One region of the Lysinibacillus sp. S1 genome, then DNA from elsewhere that is predicted to be linked to it. Evidence: riboswitches for the same ligand, from Rfam matches in the RefSeq annotation. Region 1 holds a riboswitch; the other holds the start of a gene.

Region 1 (9,267 bases):
TACTATGAATCATTTAAAAGGTGTACACCATGTAACGGCTATCACAAGTAGTGCTGAAGAAAATTATAAATTCTTTACCTATGTTTTAGGAATGCGCTTAATAAAGAAAACAGTGAATCAGGATGACATTCAAACATACCATTTATTCTTTGCAGATGATAAGGGTAGTGCGGGTACAGATATGACGTTCTTTGATTTCCCTAATATCCCAAAAGGTGTACATGGTACAAATGAAATTTCAAAGACTTCTTTCCGTGTACCAACGGATGCTGCTTTAGATTATTGGATAAAGCGCTTTGACCGTTTAAATGTGAAGCATACAGGTATGAAAGAACAGTTTGGTAAGAAAACACTATCTTTCGTAGATTTTGATGATCAGCACTATCAGTTAATTTCTGATGAGCACAATACAGGTGTGGCGGCAGGTACGCCTTGGCAGAATGGCCCCATCCCACTTGAGTATGCCATTACAGGTTTAGGACCAGTTTTTGTCCGTGTCGCTAATTTTAAATACTTTAAGGATGTTTTAGAAAAGGTAATGCTTTTTACAGAGATTGCAGATGAAGGGGACTTCCATTTATTTGAAGTAGGCGAGGGAGGAAATGGCGCCCAGATTATTGTCGAGCACAACACAGTGTTACCCGTTGCTCGTCAAGGTTTTGGTACTGTTCACCATGCTGCCTTTCGTGTAGAGGATCGTTCGGTATTAGATGAATGGACTGCACGTTTCGAAAGTTTTGGTTTCCACACTTCTGGCTATGTAAATCGTCATTTCTTTGAATCATTGTATGCACGAGTAGCTCCGCAGATTTTATTTGAATTGGCTACAGATGGTCCAGGATTTATGGGCGATGAACCATATGAAACATTAGGAGAAAAACTGTCATTACCACCATTTTTAGAACCAAAACGTGAACAGATTGAAAGTCTTGTTCGTCCGATTGACACTGTAAGAAGTTCCATTATGTTCGATAAAGAATATGAGTAACACAATTTCATCCAGTTGGGAAAGCAAAGCCCCACTGGATGTATACATAACTGTATTGGGGGATAAAAAAATGGAATTTTCCAAGCTGATTGATAAGCGTCGCTCTGCTAATAATTTTATCAAGGACGTTAAAATGACTGAAGAAGATATACGCCCTATTTTGGAGGATGTTAAGCTTGCCCCTTCAGCATTTAACTTACAGCATGCTAATTATATTGTTGTGCTGGATGAGGATATGAAAGAAAAGGTGAGAGAGGCAGCATATGGTCAATATAAAGTACATTCAGCTTCAGGTGTAATTCTTGTACTAGGTGACAAGGAAGCATATAAAAATACTGCTGAGTTAAGTCAGGGCATGGTGGATTTAGGCATAATTACAGCGGGTGAACTAGAGGATATTGTAGCAGAGAATACAAGATTTTATGAGGATCGCGGTGAAGGATTCATGAAAGATGAAGCCATTCGTAATGCTTCTCTGTCTGCAATGTTATTCATGCTAGCTGCGAAAAATCGTGGTTGGGACACTTGCCCAATGATTGGCTTTGATAATCAGAAAATGCGTGAGCTTTTCAATGTGCCAGAAACACATGAAATAGCCTTAATGATTACTATTGGGAAAGAAAAAGAAAGCAGTCGTCGATTACGTGGGTATCGCAAGCCAGTTGAAGAATTTGCCATTTATTATTGAAATGGTATAAAATACAATAGCTATACAAATACTATGAATAATGTACATTTAGGAGGAAACATCATGAAAGTAGTAGCAATCGTAGGTAGTATCCGTAAAGAATCTTATAATATGCAATTAGCTCAATTTATTCAAAAACGTTATACAGAAAAGTTAGATCTTGAAGTATTAAGCTTAAAGGACCTACCAATGTATAATCAAGATATTGAAAATGAGGCTCCACAAGCAGTTCTTGATTTTAAAGCAAAAGTAAAAGCTGCAGACGCTGTACTTTGGGTTACACCTGAATATAATGGTACAGTTCCTGGGGTTATGGTAAATGCTATTGATTGGCTATCTCGTGTAGATAAAGTAATGATTGGCAAACCATCTATCATTATGGGTGCATCAATGGGGAACTTAGGTACTGTAAAAGCACAATTACATTTACGTGATATTTTATTCTCTCCAGGCATTAACTCACCATTACTTAGCGGTAATGACGTTTATATTGGTGCTGTTCACACTAAATTTGATGAAGAAGGCAATTTAACTGATGAAGGTACAGTGAAATTCCTTGACGTAGTTATTGATAATTTCTTAAGTTGGGCAAAAAAATACGTTTAATTAAAATATAACCCATAAGTATACAATATACTTATGGGTTATATTGTTGAAAAAAAGAGGATGTCACTAGCAAAAAAAGCTCTTTTGTTAAGGCGAATGGTTGATTTCGGTTCCGCTAGCGTCCGATGCCGCTTCCCTCAATTCCGTTCGCTCTAGGGTCTACTCTGTGACGCTAGCTCCTCTCCCATCAACCATACATCAAGAGATTATTTTTCATATTAGCAGTAACGGATAAAATAGCCCATTAGAGAAAGGATAGGCACTTGGAGAAGTGATTAGTTACCCATAAAATCTTTGCTAAGATGGTAATTCTTGTGAAGCGGCAAGCCTTTTTCATACAAATTCTAATGAATGTTCAATACTATGACCCATAGGTATACAATATACTTATGGGCATTTTTTGTTTGGAAAGATGCTACTTCTGCATGAAATCTTCACACTTTCAAGATATACTTTTAAGAAATTCTAAAATGGTGGTTACGGATGAGAAAATTATCATTAAAGCTGGGCATTATCTTCTTCATCACATTGTTTTGTATTGAAACCTTTATGATGTTTTTTTTGCATGTTTCCTTGACGAATTCTAGAGTGGAAGAGGAACTAGAGCGTTTACAAGCGAGAGGAAATTCACATCGTACTATATTAGAACAGAACTTCAATAATGAAACACTAGCACATGTCGTTCTTATGGAATCAGAAGCAAGTACAGATGTCGTGGTGACTGACCATTTCGGGACAATCCTTGCATCCTCACAGCCACATCAAGAAATCAGTGATCTGATTCGTGAAATAGAGGGGGAAATACCTTATGAAGGAAGGGTTTTACAAGACAATTGGCAAGAAGTTAAAGCAATTGCGACTATAAGCCCTATTCAAAATCAGCAAGGAACGATTGGCTATGTATTTATGTTTCAAAATACCGATTCCATCCATGCATTAATGAAACGGCTGAATAAGCATTTTCTCATCGTGGGTATTGTATCTGGTCTAGTCAGTATTGCAGTCATTGTTGTTCTATCTCGTAAGCTGGCTAAGCCACTTATTCAAATGAAAGAGGCTACATTGAAAATGAGTAAGGGTGATTTTACAGTTGCTCTTTCTACGAATGGAAAAGATGAGCTTGGGGATTTATCAAATGCTATCCAGCTTTTATCCAATGATTTAAATCATCTAAGGCAAGAGCGTAAGGAGTTTTTATCGAGTATTGCACATGAGCTTCGTACACCGCTAACTTTTATTAAAGGCTATACAGACATTCTTGCTAAACGGGATTTAACAGAGCAAGATCGTCAAAAGTATTTAGCTATTATAATAGAAGAAACAAATAGACTTTCTAGATTAATCAAAGATTTATTTGATTTAGCGAAAATGGATGAAAACTCATTTGTAATTGAAAAACATTGCTTACATTTAGAGCCGTTTTTTACAAGCATTGAAGAAAAATTAAGTCCCGCTTTTCAAGATAAAGGTATCTATTTAGTTGTACGTTGTGATAATGGCTTAACACTATGTGCAGATGAAGCAAGACTTGAGCAAATTCTGATTAATCTATTAAATAATGCATTAATCTATTGTGCACCAGGAGATATGACTACAGTCACTGTAAAACAAGACAGTGGAATTTTAAGCATCATCGTTGAAGACACAGGGAAAGGAATTCCAAAGAAGGATTTACCGTATATTTTTGATCGGTTTTATCGAGTGGAAAAATCACGTAGTCGTGCTTTAGGTGGATCTGGACTTGGGCTTGCTATTGTCAAGGAGCTAGTACAAGCACATGGGGGAGAAATAAAGGTTAGAAGTGAAATAAATAAAGGGACTACTTTTGAATTATCATTTAAAGGAGTAGAAATGAATGAAAACGATTTTATGCATTGATGATGAACCAAGAATGTTAGATTTATTAACCCTTTATTTGGAACCACTATTTAATTGTAGAGCAATGTCTTCTATACAAGAGGCATTGCATTTTTTAGAAGAAGAGCATGTGGATTTAGTTCTTTTGGATATTATGATGCCAGAGATGGATGGGTGGCAGGTTTGCCAGGAAATTAGGAAGTTTTGGGATGTTCCTATCATTATGCTTACTGCAAAAGGAGAACACGCTGATATTGTAAAAGGTTTAAATCTTGGTGCTGATGACTACGTTTTAAAGCCTTTTGATGAGGAAGAATTGTTAGCACGCATACATGCTGTATTAAGAAGAACGATATCTGAAGAAAAAGTGATTAACTTTGAAGGGCTTTGTTTAGATAGAGAGTCCTTTGAAGTATATTTTCAACATAAGGCAATTCCATTAACACCAAAGGAATTTGCCATGCTCGCCCTATTTTTAGATTATCAAAATAGAGCATTTTCTAGAGAACACCTTATACATGCCGTTTGGGGATATGATGTAACGATTGAAGATCGTACCATTGATTCACATGTACGTAATTTACGAGAAAAATTAAGAAAAAGTGGTTTTCCGGCGGATGATTACTTGCAAACCGTTTGGGGCATCGGCTATAAATGGCATAAGTCTGCAAAGAGAAAGCAAATGGAACATAAAAGCTAGAAAATAACCTCTACCAGAATTGAAGGTAGAGGTTATTTTCTATTATTTTGGACTAAGCTCTTCTTCTGTTACCCATTTATGATTTGTTACAGCTTCACCACTTGTAGTGGAAGTATAATCAACCATATATACAGTTGTTTGCACAGCCTCGTCAATAAGGACAGTCGCATTTTCCATACCTTCCATATGTGTTGCGTCCGTTTTTACTTCTGTTCCAGGAGCCAGTGGTGCTTCTTGTGGGTCAATTAATTCTTCATGAATTACCCACTTATGCTTTTCTATTCGCTTTCCACCAGATGTAGGCTCATAGGAAATAACATAGGCAGTTGTAGTATAGGCACCTACTATTGTTGCTTCGGCCCCTTTCATACCTTCCATATGTCCATCTGTAATAATGGCTGTGCTTCCTATAGGAAATTTCGGATTTTCAGCTTTTTTTAACGTTACTGGTACTTCGCCAGAACTTGAATGGTTCATTGTAGAATGATCCATTTCTTCAGCAGCTTCATTAGAAGTGGACGCAGGTTTTGTTTGATCCTCTGTACAAGCCGATAAACTAATTAGAGCGACTACTGATAATAGTCCGACTGACCATCTTTTATTGAATTTCATATGATATCCTCCTCACTATGTGCTCCTAATGTAGCAAATAAATATGCAGAAACGATGGATATAACCTATGAAAAACATTTCTCTAGTCTGGCGGGGAGATATGCTATTGAATGGGCATGATCTTCAATGTTTTTTGTAATCTATGGGCGAAGATACCAGCAAAAATAGCTAAAATAATATCTTTTGGTAGTGGAGGAATCATCCAAAGCCAAGCGAGCTTATATGAAAAATTCTCTGGCGCACTTGCCCATAGCTTATAGGCAAAAAACATCCAATTTGTTCCTATCAAATAATTTATAGCCGTTGCTACCAAAGCAGCTACGATAAAACTTTTCTTTGTTCCGCTTCGTTCTACGATTAACCCCGCAACAAATGCCGCAAATATAAAAGTAATAATAAACCCAAAGGTAGGGCTTAAAATTTGGCCAATTCCACCCCCGAAACGAGCAAAGACAGGAGCTCCTGCCAATCCTACGCACATATAAATTGTGCAGGCGAGCGCACCTTTTCTACTACCAAGAATAAGCCCTGCTAAAATTGCAAAGAAGGTTTGAAGCGTAATGGGTACACCACCTACTACCATAAAAGGTGCAAAGGAAGTGATATTAGCACCCACCATCATTAGCGTTGTAAATAATCCAATGTAGGTAATGTCAACAGTTCTTAACTTATGGTGACTATGTTGTGTAACAGTTGCCATGATTTCACCTCGTTTTATAAGTTATTACTGCTAGTGTAAAAAACGAATACATTTGTGTCAACTTTATTATTTGTATAAGTTAACGCAATTACTGAATTAAATTGAAGTAGACTATCTATCTATAAAAATGTATGATAGAATCGTCACAATTTTATAACTTCAAATACTATTGGTGTGACATTTTGAATGTCACTTAAAAGGGAAGTCGGTGGAAGTCCGACGCTGTCCCGCAACTGTAACGATGAATCCTATAATATGATTTGCCACTGTTTAAGAATGGGAAGGCAATTATAGGATAGTGAATCGAAGCCAGGAGACCTGCCATTTAGTAATACCTGTAATGCCCACGAGGATGCAAGCAATTACGGACAATAGCTGGATATTTTTCTGACTTTGTTTAATCTTGGGTATTTCTATGCGCATTTTCGCATGGGATACCTTTTTTTATTGCTTCATTCATCAATATTCAGTAGGAGTTTAAAACAGATGAATAAAAAATTTATGTTATTTTCCTTCGTACTTTTCATGGTATTAATTGTTTCAATGACCTTTGCTGTAATRGTTGGCTCAGTTACAGTTACACCGTTATATGTATGGAAAGTCATTCTTTCTAAAATTCCTTTTATACAAAATTCGATCGAGCAAGATTGGAGTCGCTCTCAGGAAATCATCATCTGGCAAATAAGAGCACCTCGTGTTTTGCTAGCTGCGATAGTAGGAGCGGGGTTAGCTATTGCAGGGGCAGCCATTCAGGCACTAGTACGTAATTCTATTGCAGACCCGTATATTCTAGGGATTTCTTCAGGGGCAGCTGTCGGAGCTACTTCTGTGATTATTTTAGGAGCCTTTTCATTTTTAGGTATTTACGCTCTTTCAGTATCCGCATTCCTTGGTTCATTACTTGCCATTGCACTTGTCTTTTTCTTATCACGTGTTGGGGGACGTGTCTCTATTTTCCGCTTGCTATTGGCAGGCATGGCTGTGTCCTTTATCTTAACGGCTATCTCTAACTTTATTTTAATGATGTCAAAGCAAGAAGGGGCCTTAAAGGCTGTTATGTTTTGGATGCTAGGTAGTTTAGCTGGAGCCAAATGGAATAATATTGTGATTCCAGCTTTCGTATTCTTTATTGTATTTGGGCTACTGTGGCTACACTATCGCAATTTAAATTTATTATTACTAGGAGAAGAGGCGGCAGTGACATTAGGCGTTAATCTTCAGCAATTCCGTATTCAGTTAATACTACTAGTATCTCTATTAACAGGTGTGCTTGTCGCAGTTAGTGGTTCTATAGGATTTGTGGGATTGATTATTCCCCATATTGTGCGTTTAATTGTGGGCTCAAACTATAAATACGTAATACCTATCAGTGCTTTAATAGGTGGAATATTCTTAGTGTGGGCAGATGCCTTTGCTCGAATTATTATTGCTCCTCAGGAAATGCCAATTGGTATTATTACAGCTTTTTGTGGAGGACCATTTTTCATTTGGCTTCTCCGTCGTAACAATTATTCTTTCGGTGAAGGAGATTAACTTCCATGACATTAGAAGCGAAAAAAGTATCATTCTCCATTTACGATCAGCGTATACTGCATGATGTAAGTATTCAAATAAAAGAAAAGCAATTTGTTGGATTAATTGGTCCTAATGGGAGCGGAAAATCAACATTGTTAAAAAATATGTATCGTCTCCTAAAACCTGAAAGTGGCTCGGTAGTATTAAATGAGCAAGATATATTAAAGCAATCAAGCAAAGCAATTGCGAAAAATTTGGCTGTTGTAAGCCAAGAGACACCCGTATTATTTGATTTCACTGTGCATGATTTAGTCAGTATGGGAAGAACCCCACATAAAAAGCTGTTAGAGCTTGATCAAGAGAAAGATTTTCAAATTGTTAAAGAGGCTCTTAGGCAAACGGGCATATCGCATTTAGAGAAACGAAGCTTTAGTTCGCTTTCTGGTGGCGAGAAAAAACGTGTCATGGTTGCAAGGGCACTCGCTCAACAAGCACAGATATTAATATTAGATGAGCCGACGAATCATTTAGATATTCAACATCAACTTCAACTTATGGATTTAATTCAGACTTTGCATTTAACCGTAGTAGCAGCTTTACATGATTTGAATATTGCTGCTATGTATTGCGATCAAATTTACGTTTTACAGCAAGGGCGAATAGTTTGTCATGGTACACCAGAGGAAGTACTTACGCCAACAGTGCTGCAAGATGTATTTGGTGTTTTTGCGGATATTCAAATACATCCAATGACAGGGAAGCCGTATCTTACATATGTTCCTGAACAGTTCACGAAGGGGTTTAGCCAAATATAGAAAAGTGTCATCTTCTATTAGATACATAAAACAACCTTTAAGGAGTGACTGTATGCAAATAGCCTTTACGAAAATGCATGGTATTGGCAACAGCTATATCTATCTTGATCTTTTCCAACATGATTACAAGGAAGATATCTTTTGTGAATTGGCTCAAAAAATGGCCAATGTCCATACTGGTATTGGCTCAGATGGATTGATTATTATCCAACCCTCTAAAATTGCTGACTGTGGTATGCGTGTATTTAATAAAGATGGATCTGAGGGGACAAATTGTGGTAACGGTCTTCGCTGTGTTGCTAAGTATATTTTTGAACGTCATATTGTACGACAAGAGCTAATTACGATTGAAACGAAATCCGGGATTATGCTGGTACAGGTAGTGGTGCAAGACAATCGTGTAATAGAAGTGATTGTCGATATGGGCAAGCCTCTCTTATTGCGCAAAGACATTCCGATGTTAGGAAACCCAAATGAGCTTGTCATCAATGAAATATTTCCTTTACCCCAACAAACTCTTTTAGTAACAGCTTTGTTTTTGGGCAATCCCAATACCGTAGTTTTTGTGAATGCGATCGAGCAAGCACCATTAAGAACATTAGGCGGTATTATAGCAAACGATATGAGATTTCCTTATCGCTGCAATGTTGAGTTTGTAGAGGTTGTTCATGAGAAGGCATTAAAATGCTGCGTTTGGGAACGAGGTTCGGGTATAACAGAGGCATGTGGGACAGGTGCTTGTGCAGCGGTAGTGGCTGCTATATTAAATGGTTTTTGTCAGAAGGG
Region 2 (5,962 bases), 1.1 Mb from region 1:
TGAAGCATGAGTTACAACAAATGCATGGCATGTTTAGCGAAAAATTAGCGACTTTAAAGGGAGAGATGCAAGATGAATAGTTCCAATTTATTAGCACGTAATGCCCGTAAGTATCCGAAAAATGAAGCCGTTATTTGTCATGGCAGAAGAGTAACCTACCAAGATTTAGATAAGCAGGTGACATGTTTTAGTAATGCTTTACTAGAGCAGGGAGTAAAGCAGGGGGATAAGGTTTTAATTTTTATGCCAAACGTTTTAGAGTTTGTTGTCAGTTACTTTGCTATTCAGCGTATTGGAGCGATCGTTGTGCCAGTCAATGCGAAGTTTACATTGCAAGAAGTAGAGTACGTGGCGCAGCATGCCGAGGCGAAGGCAATTGTCGTACATGAGGCTATTTTTGCAGCAGTTGAACAGCTAGCCGGTATTCCGTTAAAAATTAAAACAGGTCAAGAAAAAGTGGGATGGCATCAGTATGAATCAATGCTTCAAAATGCTAGTACACAAACAATTGATTGTCAGTTACAAGAGGATGACCCTTCCACGATTTTATATACATCTGGCACGACAGGAAAACCAAAGGGTGTGTTATTTAGCTACCGTAATATTTTAACAGTGGCGCAAATGATAGCTGTTGAAATGGAGGTAAAGCCTGAGAGCCGTATTTTGCTTATGATGCCATTAACACACTCTGCACCATTACATTTATTTTTAATGGCGGGTGTATTGGTAGGCTCAACAAATGTATTAACACCAACTTTTACACCCGATTTATTCATTGATTCCATTGAAAAGGAGAAAACAACACATTTCTTTGGTGCACCTGTTGCTTATTTATTAACGGCACAACTGCCAAGGCTACATTCGGCAGATTTGTCTTCTATGAAATGGTGGGTCTATGGTGGGGCACCGTTATCTCAAAGTGAGGTTCGGTTCATTCAGCAGGCATTCCGCACAAATAATTTGACTTGTGTATATGGATTAACAGAGGCAGGTCCAAGTGGCTCATTATTATTTGGCAAGGAGCATGAAGCAAAGGCAGGAAGTATTGGTCAGCGGGCGCCACTTGGTACAGAGTTGCGTATTGTGAATGACAGTGGAGAAAATGTAAATGTAGGCGAAGTGGGGGAAATTGTCTTGTTGGGTGAGGGCAACATGCTTGGCTACTATAAGGATGAAGTAGCTACTAATGAAGCCTTTATTGATGGTTGGTTAAAAACCGGAGATCTAGCTCGCAAGGATGAAGATGGTTTTATTTGGATCGTAGATCGTAAAAAGGATGTCATTATTTCGGGAGGTGTCAACATTTATCCGAAAGAAATTGAAGATTGTTTATTGAGCTTTGAAGGTATATTCGAGGTTGCGGTAATTGGTGTACCACATCCGCAATGGGGGGAAACTGTAAAGGCGGTGTATTCTGCTAAACAAGACATCCATGAGGAAGCTTTGAAAGCTTATTTAGAGGAGCATCTTGCAAAGTTTAAAATACCACGTATTTTTGAAAAAGTAGAAGCGCTACCACGCAATGCATCAGGCAAAATATTAAAACAAAATTTAAAGGGGCAAGAGGTGAGATAGCATGAAAGTATTACAACAAGAAGCAATGCGTACTACGAACTTTTTTACTGAAGATGACACGCTTCAAAAAATAGTGGAAATGATGTTAGATAAAGAGTTTTTATCCTATGCCCAACGAGAGTTAACAGATTTTGGTGAGCTATGTGCAGGTGATATTGATGCGAGGGCAAAGCATACAGATCGACAGGGTGAGCCTCGCCTTCAAAGATATGATGCCTATGGTGAAGAGATATCAGAGGTTTGGGTTAATGATGGCWWRYWKAYAYRMYTTGAAGAGACATATAATACTGGGATTGTAGGTTATGTACACAAGCATATTCCGCAGCTAGGACACAAGGGGAATTATGTTTATAGCTTTYCACAAGGTTATTTGCTATCACATGCAGAGCCCGGTTTTTATTGTCCAGTAACATTGACAATGGCAACTGCCTATCTATTAGATCATTATGCAGATGAAGAGGTAAAGCAGCGTTTTTTACCACATGTGTGTGCAACAGGTGACACAGATTTATATGAAGGTGCGACCTTTTTAACAGAACGTCAAGGGGGCTCTGACGTAGGTGCAAATGTGGTGGAGGCGAGAAAGGATGGCACTGCTTATCGTCTATATGGTGAAAAATATTTTGCATCCAATGCGGGCATGTGTGGTGTAGCGATGGTATTAGCACGKCTAGAAGGTGCGCCAGCAGGTTCCAGAGGCTTAACATTGTTTGCAGTTCCTTGGCGCAAAGAAGATGGAACAACAAATCATCTACGTATTCGCCGACTGAAAGATAAGCTAGGCGTTCGGGCAGTTCCCTCTGGTGAGGTAGAATTTGATGGTGCACTTGCCTATGTTGTAGGGGAGCAAAATAAAGGGATTTATTATATGCTAGAAGCACTAAATCTCTCTAGAATTTGTAATGCAGTCGCTTCAATTGGTATTATGCGTCGCGGCTTCTTAGAGGCAAAACATTATGTAAGCAATCGACATGCATTTGGCAAGCCCTTAACACAGTACCCTATGATTCAGGATACTTTAGGGAAATTTGCAGCTAAGTTGCACGTGGAAGTAGCGACAGTTTTTGATCTTATCCAATTATACGATAAAGTGACAAGTGGACAGGGAACTCAGCAAGATCTTATTATGAATCGTTTATATATTGCCATTATGAAAAAGGAAACAGCAGAGCAAGCTGTTCATTATGCTAGTGAGGCAATTGAATTACACGGAGGTAATGGCTATATAGAAGACTTTGTAACGCCCCGCTTATTAAGAGACGCCCAAGTGTTAACGGTGTGGGAGGGTACGGCTAATATTTTGGCCTTAGAACTCATTCGTTTAGTAGATAAGTTTCATGCTCATGAACTGTTTGTACAGGAGATGGAGGAACGATTAGACAAATTAGCTGACAGCTCACTAGTACAAATCGTTAAAGAACAATTGGCGAATATGTCTGTGAAACTGCAAATTTTTAGCGCTTTAGACGAGGCAACGAAAACTTTTGAAGCTAAGGGTATGGCGGAAAAAATGGCTCACCTTTATGAAAGTGTCATAGCGGTTGAGTGGGCACATAAATTTGGTGGGAAATATGAAAAACTAGCGGACGTTTATTTAGAACAGACATGGTCATTAAGAGAAATGGGTGCTCAAATGAAAACAGTCCAATACTTTTCTGAAATTGTATAATGGCCGGGGAGTCGTCTTGAATGGAGGCGACTTTTTTCATTTTCATGTATAATGAAATCAACTGAATATTATKAAGGTTCTTTACTTAAGTAAAGTGAAAAGGGAAATCGGTGTAATTCCGATGCGGTCCCGCCACTGTAAGTGTGAGTTTTTTCAAATGATGCCACTGAAGATTTCGGGAAGGCTTGAAAAATCGCAAGTAGCACTAGCCAGGAGACCTGCCTTTATAACGACATGACAACCTACGAGGATAGGGTGGTGGATTTTGTATCAGTTTTTTTGGTGCGATTTTGCCCCCTCATCGATCAAAGATGAGGGGTTTTATTTTGATGTAGAATAAAGCGAAATGTCGCACGGATCAACGAAGGAGGATTCACATGAAGAAATTTTGGAAAATAGGATTATCAGCATTTTTAGCAGTAGGCTTGCTAGCTGCTTGTGGGCAGGAAGCAAAAGATAACAAGCCATCTAACGAGCAGCAAACACAGCAAGAAACAGCACAYGTGGATGAAGCAACATTCCCAATGACGATAACAGATGCCCTTGGTAAGGACATTACACTTGAAGCACCTCCTGAGAAAATTGTTTCACTTATTCCAAGTAATACTGAAATCCTTTTTGGACTAGGTTTAAATGATGAAATAGTTGGTGTTACGGACAACGACGATTATCCGCCAGAGGCAGCTGAGAAGGATAAGGTTGGCGGTATGGAATACGATATTGAAAAAATTATTGCCTTAAAACCAGATATCGTTTTTTCACACGAATCTAGCATGTCTCTTTCAGAAGAGGCTATTGCACAGCTTGAATCAGCAGGTTTGAAAGTATTTGTTGTAAAAAATGCACAAGACTTTAATGAAACATATACAACAATTGAGCAACTTGGACGTGCTACAGGGAAATTACCAGAGGCAGAAAAAATTGTCGCTAATATGAAGGCAAAAGTAGAAGAAGTTTTGTCTAAAGTCAAGGATGTTGAACCCAAAAAAGTGTTAGTTGAAGCATCAGATGAGCCAGATATTTATACAGCTGGCAATGGTACATTTATGAACGCTATGCTTGAAATGATCAATGCAGAGAATGTAGCTGTAGATGGCGATAATTGGTATAAAATTGATGCAGAACAAATTATCGCAAAAAATCCAGATGTCATCGTGGTGACATATCATTATMTACCAGATAWTTTAACGAAAATAKCAAAACGTGCGGGCTTTMATACGATTAATGCCGTAAAAAATAATGCGATTGTGCAGGTAGATGAAAGTACGACAAGTCGTCAAGGGCCACGTTTAGCTGAAGGTCTAGAAGAATTAGCAAAAGCAATCTATCCTGAGGTATTTAAGTGAAAAAAATAGCACTAGCCTATACATTAACATGTACGCTTCTTCTTATTAGCATCTGGTGTGGCGTAGCGATAGGCTCGGTTCATATTCCATTAGAAGTATTGTGGAATAAGGCGGTTGATGAAACAGCCGCCAATATCTTTTGGAAAATTCGTTTGCCTCGCGTGTTATTAGCGGGACTAGTAGGCGCATCTCTAGCTATTGCTGGAGCAGCTTTCCAAGGTTTATTAAAAAATCCATTAGCAGATCCATATACACTAGGGGTTTCATCAGGGGCTTCTGTTGGTGCTGTTTTAACGATCTTTTTTAGTATTTCTATACCTGTTGTCGGTTTGTATGCGCTGCCAATCTTCKGTATGATTGGTGCTATCATTACGATGGTAGTTGTTATGAGCTTTGCTAGACTCGTAGACCGCTCATTAAAAATGGAAACGTTGATATTAACAGGTGTTATTTTTAGTTCTTTTTTAGGTTCCCTTATTTCATTAATGATTGCCTTATCTGGTGAAGAATTACGTCAGGTAATAGMCTGGCTACTTGGTTCTGTTTCGATGCGTGGTTGGCCATATGTCCAAATGATCATTCCTTTTGTGATTGTTGGTTCAATTATGCTATGGACACAAAGACGAGAATTAAATGTTTTGTTGTATGGTGAAGAGCGAGCAAAACATTTAGGTGTTAATGTAAAGCGCAGTAAATATTTGATATTAACAGGTGGCTCCATGCTAACTGGAGCAGCTGTAGCAGTTTCTGGCACAATTGGCTTTGTAGGATTAGTAGTGCCGCATATGACAAGGATGATTTGGGGTTCTGATCATCGCCACTTATTACCATTATCTTTTTTCAATGGTGCAACATTACTCATTATTTGCGACTTAGTAGCACGAACAATCATTGTGCCAAGAGAGCTACCAATTGGTGTTATTACGGCATTTATTGGAGCACCTGTTTTCTCCTATATTTTTTATAAGCAGCGAAGAAGCAAGGGGGTACGGGCATGATTGTTGTTGAACATCTATCAGGTGGCTATGAAGATGTACCAATCGTCAGGGACATTAGTTTTACTGTTGAAAAAGGAAAAATTCTTGGCATTCTAGGGCCGAATGGTAGCGGGAAATCCACATTATTAAAAGTAATGAGTGGTATTTTACCAGCTACTGCTGGAACCGTTTCGATTGATGGACAAAATATTCTTTCTTATAATGCTCGTGCTTTGGCGAAAAAAATGGCTGTATTACCACAGCTTCATGCAAATGCTTTCTCGAACAGTGTGAGAGAGGCAGTTTCACTGGGGCGCTACCCGCATCAAACAGGCTTTTTCTCGAGTTGGTCTGCACAAGATGAGAAGGCAGTTCAACATGCAATGCTTCAAACA

Evidence for each region. A riboswitch is a leader RNA that binds a small molecule or an ion and turns the genes downstream of it on or off. The one in region 1 is predicted to bind cobalamin.
Region 2: it holds a riboswitch for cobalamin, as region 1 does, so the genes downstream of both, ACHZEU_RS10965 (ABC transporter substrate-binding protein) here and ACHZEU_RS16380 (FecCD family ABC transporter permease) in region 1, are expected to answer to the same signal.

What each region holds. Positions count from the first base shown of each region.
Region 1 is NZ_CP173154.1:3,286,647-3,295,913, forward strand. It holds gene ACHZEU_RS16345 (ring-cleaving dioxygenase) at 5-988, shown strand; gene ACHZEU_RS16350 (nitroreductase family protein) at 1,059-1,676, shown strand; gene ACHZEU_RS16355 (NADPH-dependent FMN reductase) at 1,740-2,282, shown strand; gene ACHZEU_RS16360 (ATP-binding protein) at 2,766-4,160, shown strand; gene ACHZEU_RS16365 (response regulator transcription factor) at 4,138-4,839, shown strand; gene ACHZEU_RS16370 (YdhK family protein) at 4,882-5,451, opposite strand; gene ACHZEU_RS16375 (biotin transporter BioY) at 5,555-6,151, opposite strand; cobalamin riboswitch at 6,305-6,492, shown strand; gene ACHZEU_RS16380 (FecCD family ABC transporter permease) at 6,638-7,684, shown strand; gene ACHZEU_RS16385 (heme ABC transporter ATP-binding protein) at 7,690-8,481, shown strand; gene dapF (diaminopimelate epimerase) at 8,534-9,267, shown strand, end outside.
Region 2 is NZ_CP173154.1:2,171,013-2,176,974, reverse strand. It holds gene ACHZEU_RS10980 (MerR family transcriptional regulator) at 1-80, shown strand, start outside; gene ACHZEU_RS10975 (class I adenylate-forming enzyme family protein) at 73-1,575, shown strand; partial or broken gene ACHZEU_RS10970 (acyl-CoA dehydrogenase family protein) at 1,577-3,244, shown strand; cobalamin riboswitch at 3,302-3,485, shown strand; gene ACHZEU_RS10965 (ABC transporter substrate-binding protein) at 3,622-4,590, shown strand; gene ACHZEU_RS10960 (FecCD family ABC transporter permease) at 4,587-5,588, shown strand; gene ACHZEU_RS10955 (adenosylcobinamide amidohydrolase) at 5,585-5,962, shown strand, end outside.